Regions from separate parts of the Arthrobacter sp. A5 genome, predicted to be linked through region 2. Evidence: riboswitches for the same ligand, from Rfam matches in the RefSeq annotation. Region 2 holds a riboswitch; the other holds the start of a gene.
The links. A riboswitch is a leader RNA that binds a small molecule or an ion and turns the genes downstream of it on or off. The one in region 2 is predicted to bind fluoride.

Region 1 (4,365 bases), 1.7 Mb from region 2:
TCCGTCAGCAGGGCGCCAAGATTGTCGCTGCCCGGCGATTCCTCCGCTGTGTGGGTGCCCCGGTGCCCGCCGCCATCGGGGCCCTGGACGCAGAGGCTGTCCGCCCCGCAACGCACCGCGGCGCGGGCCTCGGCAGCGTCCGTCACCGTCACCGTCACGTGCATCCCCACTCGGTGCAGGCGTTCGACGACATCCGGTTCCGGGGTGCCAAAGGTGAAACTGACCAGGGGTAGCGGGTGCGCGACGACGTAATCGACTTTCGCGGCATAGGCATCGGTGTCCGACGGATCCGGCTCCGGCAGGGAGACGCCGTACCGGTCCGCTTCCTCCTGCAGGATGCGGCGGTAGCCGGCCACGAGCGCGGCCCGATCCGATGAGGAACCGTTGCCAACCGGCCCTGGCGGCGCCGGGACGAAGAGGTTGATTCCTAGCCGGTTGTCCGATAGCCCACGGGTAATTTCGAGCTCCTCTGCCATCGCGGGGACCGTTTTGTAGCCCGCGGCGAGGATGCCGAGGCCCCCCGCCGCGGCGGCCGCTGCAACGAGCCCGGGAGTCGATGGCCCGCCGGCCATGGGGGCGGCGATCAGAGGCATCCGCAGATCGGAGTACATAAACATATGACTTCCTTACGTCGTGGTTTCGGACGGACGAGCACCCTTAGAGCAGGGCCGCCAACCCCAGCCCTCCAGCCCCTGCTGCCACGGCCAGCGCCATTGTGCCCAGTCCGTTGACGACGGCGAACCAGATGCGACCGCCCTGGATCAGCCGCACGGTCTCGAAGCTGGCGGTGCTGAATGTCGTGTATCCGCCCAGGAATCCGGTGCCGGCGATGAGCTGAAAATCCGTTGGCGCCTGATGGCCCAGGACCAGTCCGGCCACCAAGCCCAGGGCCAGCGAACCGGTCAGATTGATGGCGATGGTGCCCATCGGAATGGCGGTACGGAAGCGGGAGCGGATCAGTCCGTCCAGCAGGAACCGGGTGCCGGCGCCGAGGCCACCGGCGAGGGCAAGCAGCACGACCGTCACGTCGGACCGCCGCCCGCGCTCCGGTGCAACAGCGCGCCGGCCCAGATTCCGGCGGTCGTGGCGGCCAGCCCGCCGACCAGGCTCAGGCCCAGATAGAGAGCCGCACCGGAGATCCTGCCGTTGGAGAGCAGCACATTGGCATCCAGGACCAGCGAACTGTAGGTGGTGAAGGCGCCCATGCATCCGGTGCCCACCAGCAGCCGGATGATCCGCAGCGCGCCCTGGTCCGGTCCGCGCCGCACCAGGTTTTCCAGCAGCAGTCCCAGCAATAAGGCACCGCAAAGGTTGATCAGCAGCGTCGGCAGCGGCCACCCCGCCGGCGCCGGAAGCACGGTCCCCAGACCGTACCGTGCCAGTGTCCCACCGATCCCGCCGGCGATTACCAGCAGAATATGGCCAAGGTGCAGATGAACCGGGCGCGCAGGACGCGCCGCAACGGCCTCCGGATCCTCAATCCAAGGCTGCAGCGCCGGAGGCGTATGCGCCGGTTCCGTCACCGCTCTCGCCTCGCCCCGCCGGGCGCCAGCGGAACCACCAGCACCGGGCAATGCTGGCGGTGCGTCAAATGTACGGCCACGGACCCGGTCAGGAGGTCCTCCAGTCGCGCGCCGATGCCGTGCTCCCGGGTGCCGACGACGATCATGGTTGCCTGCAGACTGGCTGCCAGCACGCCCAGTGCCCGTGCCGGGTCCCCGGAAAGCAGCTGCAGTGACCACACGACCGGGCTGGACGCCAGCACCTGGCCCAGGCGATCGGTCAACTCCGCCGGAATTTCCACGCCGCCGTCGTCAATAGTGTCTGGATCGATGGGCCTGACACCGGCCGGTGCTCCCCCGCGGCCGGTCACGGGGTAGGAGGCCACATCCACGTAAGCGCAGACCAATTCAACACCGAGCCGGACGGCAAGTGCCGCAGCGTTAAGGATGACGGCGGCCGGCTGGCCGGGCATCGTGCCCACCAATACCGGCCCGGCCCCTCCGGTGACACCCGACGTGTCGGACAGCTCTGCGGACCGATGGGCCCAATGATGGCGGGGCTGTTGGTCGCTCACACCCACGACTCACCCACCTCTGTTGATCAAGGCAGGAACCATCAGCCAACCGGCGGTTCGAACCGGGCACGCCGGCTCCGGCGGGATCCATCACCGGATCACGACTTTACCGCCAAGCCCCAGCCTGCGCCAGCGCCGGATTTGCGCTGTCAGCGCCAGCACCGGATTTGCGCTGCTGGCGGTGGGCGGGGATCCTGCCCCTTCCCGGCAGCACCGGTGGACGGAGCCCTGCCCGTAGGCATGTTCCCGGCAGCACCGGTGGACGGAGCCCTGCCCGTAGGCATGTTCCCAGCAACACAAGACAGGACTACGCTGGCGCCATGACGGAAAATCCAGACCCCCGCGCCCCGGACGGCAGCGAACAGGAACCCAGCGAGCACGCCCGGGCCCGGGATTCGCCCGCCGTCGACTTCTCCCGATCGATTGATCCGGACATCGTGGAACCTGACGAGGATGCAGCGCCCGACAGCTAAGACCGGGACCCCGACAGCCGATAGAAGTCCGGGGGTCGACACCCCGCGGGCATCCATCCGCAACTGGATAGCTGGGCGAAAAAAATATAGCAAGCACCCTTGCCAATTTGGGGTGCTGCCGGTTTAAGCTAGGAACTGGCAGGTTTCTCTACGGAACCTTTCGCTGCAGCAAGCCATCGGGAGAATTCATGCTGGACTTCCTCACATCCAGGCCGGTGACGGCATGGCGCGCTTTCTCGGGGCCAGTGTTTCGGATGCCCGTGTTCTTGAGGTACGCGCTCGTCAGCTCCGCTGCCCTTCCCGCGTCGAGCGCGGCAGACGTCGTCGTCGTCCTTCATCCACTGGATTGCCAGCAGCACCGGCAAGGCGGCCGAAAATACGCGAACGTTCCCACCGGTACGCCCATCGGCGTCCTCGGCCGCGGACGGGGGCCGGATCTGTTGCGCACAATTCATCAGCACCATCAATGGAAAGCGAGAACATCATGATCAGCACAGAAAATCTCACCGGTCTGGCCGAAAGCGGCGGCGACGTCCTCACCTCCAACGGGGACAAAATTGGATCCATCGGGCAAATCTATGTCGACGACGAAACAGGACAGCCGAACTGGGTCACCGCCAAGACCGGGCTCTTCGGCACTTCCGAATCCTTCGTGCCACTGGACGACGCCTCTGCCCGGGGGAACGACATTGTGGTGCCGTACAGCAAGGACAAGGTCAAGGATGCTCCCCGGGTCGATCCCGACGGACACCTGTCCGAGGAAGAGCAGGACGAGCTGTACAGATATTATGAGCTGGCAGCCGGCGGATCGGGTTACGTCGAGGGGACCGGGACCGGGACCGGCGCCGCTGGACGCGACACATCCGGTCCTAATACGGACGACGCCATGACCCGATCCGAGGAGCAGCTTCGGGTCGGCACGGAACAACGGGAGACCGGCCGCGCCAGGCTCCGCAAGTACATCGTCACCGAAAACGTCACCAAAACCGTGCCCGTCAGCCGTGAAGAGGTCAGGATCGAGAGGGAGCCCATAACCGAGGCCAACCGCGGCGATGCTCTAGGCGGTCCCGACCTTACCGAAGACGAGCATCAGGTCACGTTGCACGAGGAGCGTCCGGTGGTGGAGAAGGAAACAGTCCCCGTCGAACGCGTGCGTCTGGGCACGGAAACCGTCTCCGGCGAAGAGACCGTCAATGAGGAAGTCCGCAAGGAAAAGATCGAGACTGAAGGTGTCGATGATGCGGGCTCGGGCGGCCGGAACCGGCCGTGAGCAGCAGCATCAATGCCGGGGACGAGGCCTCGGACCGCTCCCGCGGTCCGGGGCCGCGGAACCGTCCGTCGGAGGCGGACCGGTCCCAGGCCCGTGGCACCGGCCGGGATGACCGCACGGGCCGGGGCGATCGGCTCGGACGGGACGGCGTCGTCGGCCGGAGCGACGCCGTAAGCCGGGAAGGTGCCGTGGCCCGCGAAAAGGAGCGTTATGGCGGGATCAAGGTCGGATCGGCGTTTTTCGGCTGGCTGACGGCAACCGGAACGGCGGTGTTATTGACGGCGTTGGCCGCCGCAGCGGGCACCGCCGTCGGCGTGGCGACGAATTCCGACGCATCCCAGGCACTCGACAAGGCGTCGAAGAATCCGCAAACCGTCGGGATCGTCGGCATCATCATATTGCTGGCCATCCTATTCGTCGCGTACTACTGCGGCGGCTACGTGGCCGGCCGAATGGCCCGGTTCAACGGCCCAAAGCAGGGACTGATGGTCTGGATCTGGGCGGTGATTATCGCCGTCGTGGTGGCCATCCTGGGACTCGTTGCA
Region 2 (4,365 bases):
GGGCTCGGAGATGAGGGAGGCTACGCCCCGGAAATCTCCCGGCCCGAAGAGGCCCTTGAGCTGATCACGGCCGCCATCTCCGATGCCGGCTACACCCCGGGGACCGGCGGGGTGTCCATCGCCTTGGACCCGGCCGCGAACTACTTCTACCAAGACGGCAGCTACGAGCTGAACGGGCGCTCCTACACACCCACCCAGCTGACCGGGTATTACGAGAAACTGATCTCAGAATATCCGATCCGCAGCCTGGAGGACCCCCTGGCCGAAGATGACCGGCCGGGGTGGCCGGAGCTGACGGCGGCCCTGGGCCGCCGGGTGCAGGTCGTCGGCGATGACCTGTTCGTCACCAACCCCGACCGGGTCCGGACAGGCATCGCGGAGGCGGCCGCGAACGCGGTGTTGATCAAACCCAACCAAATCGGCACCGTCACAGAAACCCTGGACACCCTTACTGTCGCCGACCGGGGCGGGTTCACCGCCATGGTCTCCCACCGTTCCGGGGAAACAGAGGATACTTTTGTGGCGGACCTGGCCGTCGGCTCCGGCTGCGGACAGCTCAAGTCCGGGGCCCCGGCCCGGGGGGAACGGGTAGCCAAATACAACCGGCTCCTTGAAATCGCCGACGCCCACCCAGCCATGCCCTACGGGCCGGGAACCGGCCCTCAGGAAACGGCCGCCCGTCATGACTGAGCCAGGACGGCCCCGGGATGCCCACTACCGCATTACCCGCCCCGTGTTGATGGGTGTCATCCCCGGCCAGCCGCTGGCCGTCGCCCACCGGGCCGCCGAGCTGGCGTACAGCCTGGACGTCGAGCTGGTCTGCGCCTATGTGGATGTCACCAGCTACCTGGTGGAGGAGGCACCGGACGGCTCGGTCGCCTCCCAACCCATCGACCCGGACGGGGTCGATGACGATCTTGAGGCCATCTCCGCCGGAATCAAGGACCGTCTCTCCGATCCTGTCCCCGTACGGGATCCCCTGGAGCTACCGGGCCCTGGCCGGGGAGCCCGTCCACGCGCTGGGACGCCTGGCCCACACCCTGGATGCGTCCATGATCGTCATCGGAACCCACGAACGCGGGCTCGGGCACCGGCTGGAGGAATTTCTCACCGGTTCCCTCGCAGTCCACCTGGCTCACCGGTGCCAACGAGGGCGGAAAATCAACGTTCCTGCGCAGCCTCGGCGCCGCCCAGCTGATGATGCAATGCGGCATGTTTGTCTGCGCCGACTACTTCAGCTCGAGCATCAGCAATGCCATCTACAGCCACTACAAACGCGAGGAAGACGCCGAACTCAACAGCGGCAAACTCGATGAGGAACTCGAGCGCATGAGCACCATCGCCGACACCATCACCCCCCATTCACTCGTACTCTTCAACGAGTCCTTCTCCGCCACCAACGAACGCGAAGGATCAGCCATCGCCCGGAACATCATCACCGCCCTGTTGGAGACAAACATACGCATCGTGTTCGTGACCCACTTCTTTGACCTCTCCCACGGCCTCTACACCCAACACCTGCCCAGGGCCCTGTTCCTGCAGGCGCAACGGGAAGACGACGGCCGACGGACCCACCGAATCGTAGAAGGAGAGCCGGCCTACACCAGCTACGGCGAAGACCTCTATGAGCAGATCTTCAGCAAGCACCGGCAGGCGTTCCGGCCCCCGCCACGGATGGGTCCTAGAAGCAGTCACCACCGGTGACGGGCCGTCCCGGGCCAATCACTTAACGGTGTCGGTCATCCGGCGCGGCGTCAGCGCCGGGGAGGAAAAGACCGCCCCGGCCATCCAGAACGCCGCATACAAAAAGGCCACGGTCGGGGAGAAGACCGCCCACAGGACACCGGCCACCACGGTCGCGCCCAGGTCACCAAAGGACTGCACCAGCCCCAACAGCCCGTACCCATTGCCCCTCAACCGGTCCGGCAGCAGTAACGCCACCGCCGTCTGCTCCGACGTCTCCGCGAAGCCAATCCCGACACCGGCGAGCACAAACCCAGCCAGCAACACCACCCAGCCACCCCCATCGATGGCAAAAAGTAGATAGGCGGCCACATACATGGCCGCGCCCAGGGTGAAGACCAGTCGCGGGCTCAGCCGATCGATCAGATGCCCACCGGCCAGGGCCGCGGCCGACGCCGCGGCGTTGTGGCATGCATACATCAGGATCGCCGCGGTCACTGCCGTCCCGGCGCCCATCCCGCCGGCTTCCAGTACCGTCGTGGCCCGCAGGATCAGCAGCGTCGCCGCAAGGTTTCCCAGTTCAAAGAACGACACCGGCAGCAGAGCCGTGAACAAGCCGGCCTGACGCAATTCGCCCACATTGAAACTGAGCGTCCGCTTCCCGGCCGGGGTGGCCACCACCTTGCGGGCCTGCCGTGCGGCCACCACGATGGCCACGGCAGCAAACATGCTCGGGATAAAGGACAACACGATCGCCGTCCTGATGCCCAGCAGCCCCACCAGGGAAGCCGCCAGCAGCGGGCCCACAATGGCCCCCGCGTTATCACCCGCCCGTTCAATGCCGGCCGCGCGCCCGTACGCGGTCCGGGGCGTGATCGACACCAGGAGCGTGTCCCGCGCCGGGGACCGCACCCCACGCGACGCCCACGCCAGCGCACGGAACCCGGCGACCTGCCACACCGCGGTACAGACCCCGATCAGGGCCGTCGCGATGGCGGTCAGCAGGTATCCGCCCGAGGCGATCTTGGCCCGGCGGGACGGATCATTGGACAGCGGGCCGCCAGCGAGCTTGCTCAACCCCACCAGGGCATCCGAGACGCCCTCTATCGCGCCCAGCGCGGCCGGGCCGCTGTGCAGGGTCGAACTGAGAAAGGACGGCAGCAAGGAGGTGACGAGCTCATGGCCCGAATCACTGAAAAAGGAAGCCGCACCCACCCCGAGAATGCCCGGATTGAGCCACTTCCCCGCCCGATCCGGCCCGGACCCGGAATCTGAGACACCCACTGGACCGGCAGTCCCAGGTACCGGACCAATGCCCTCACCTGCGGCGGTGCGATCATCTGCACCACCGTGGTCCCCACTCGTTTCGCCCATGGCAATCTCCCACCCGTCGCTCGGGGCAGGAAACCATCAGCCATATTGGCGGTTCGGACCCCAGGGCCCCGGCGGGATCCATCACCGTTAGCACGATCGTAACCGAAAGCCGGCCCAGCTGACACGCACCGCAAAAAGCCCCCAGACGCCAACAGATGCTTCCCCTGACCGGCCGTCCAGGGAACACGGATCCTCGGACGGGTCGGCGGCACGCTGACCTCCAGCACATTGGTCCGCAATCCGCCGGGGAACCGGCCGTCGTCAGTGCCAAGGCCACAGGGCCCGGGGTGGCTGTGCCCAGGAATCCCTGCCCCAGCGCAACACATGGCAAGGACACGCCCCACCGCCCCCGTCTGGCCATCGCCGGCGACAGGACCCGGCCTGCGACGACACCCACCGCGCGGCCAGGAATCTCCATTCCATGCACCCGCCAACGATGCCCGGGAGCACCGGGGGTGGGCGCGCCACCGGCTAATGGTGATGGCGGAAAATGTCCATGGCTTCACGGACGGCGTAGTAGACGATGACCAGGCCCGCCAGCGGATCCGCCCACCGCCACCCCGCCAAATCATTGAGCACGACACCGGTCAGGACCGCAGTGGCCAGCAACCCGTCGATGAACGTCACCCGCCCTTCGGCCACCAGGACCCGATTGCCCAACGCCTTGCCCGTGCGTGACCTGCCCGCAGCGAGGGTAAACATGACGACGGCCGTGACAGCAGTCCAGGCAATCCCACCCGGACTCGGTGTCGCACGGTGACCTACGGCCAAGGCAACCCCGGATTGGACCAACAGGTAGCCTGCCAGGACAAGAAACGCCCCGCCAATCAATTTCAGGGCCCATCTTTGACGCTGTTCGCCGGTGCCCGAGAGTTCCCAGATCACGACCAGGCTGGCGCCGATCTCAATCAGGCTGTCCAGGCCGAACCCGGCAAGGGCCACCGACCCGGCCGCAATCGAGGCAACCGCCAGAATAACGACACCAATCACGTTCCAGCCCAAAGTGAACCATTCCAGGGCAAATCCGCGCCGCCGCAGCCGATTCGAGTCCACGGCCTGCACATCGTCAAGCACCATCGCTCTGCCCCGATTTCGCGGCCGTCGGGCCCAGCCCTGCGAGCCGTTCAATGATCGCCAATCCGGCCGGAGTCCCGGGCCAGTGCTCGCGCAGCGACACCGGCCCAGCACTGCGAATCACCGAACGCAATGTGATCGCCACAATGATGACGTCATCTGCGTGACCAATCACCGGCAGGAAGTCCGGGACAAGATCCAGCGGAGACACCAAGTACACCAGCAGCAGAACAA

Region 1: linked by a shared signal. The riboswitch ahead of ACLLJI_RS09315 (universal stress protein) and the one ahead of ACLLJI_RS17320 (MFS transporter) in region 2 are both predicted to bind fluoride.

Annotation. Positions count from the first base shown of each region.
Region 1 is NZ_CP180316.1:1,995,391-1,999,755, reverse strand. It holds gene ACLLJI_RS09330 (nitronate monooxygenase) at 1-617, opposite strand, end outside; gene crcB (fluoride efflux transporter CrcB) at 658-1,026, opposite strand; gene ACLLJI_RS09320 (fluoride efflux transporter FluC) at 1,023-1,523, opposite strand; gene ACLLJI_RS09315 (universal stress protein) at 1,520-2,077, opposite strand; fluoride riboswitch at 2,103-2,181, opposite strand; gene ACLLJI_RS09310 (hypothetical protein) at 2,398-2,550, shown strand; gene ACLLJI_RS09305 (DUF2382 domain-containing protein) at 3,035-3,820, shown strand; gene ACLLJI_RS09300 (hypothetical protein) at 3,817-4,365, shown strand, end outside.
Region 2 is NZ_CP180316.1:3,668,158-3,672,522, forward strand. It holds gene eno (phosphopyruvate hydratase) at 1-690, shown strand, start outside; gene ACLLJI_RS17315 (MutS-related protein) at 1,195-1,704, shown strand; gene ACLLJI_RS17320 (MFS transporter) at 1,723-3,057, opposite strand; fluoride riboswitch at 3,077-3,152, opposite strand; gene ACLLJI_RS17325 (cation transporter) at 3,529-4,134, opposite strand; gene ACLLJI_RS17330 (YkvA family protein) at 4,124-4,365, opposite strand, start outside.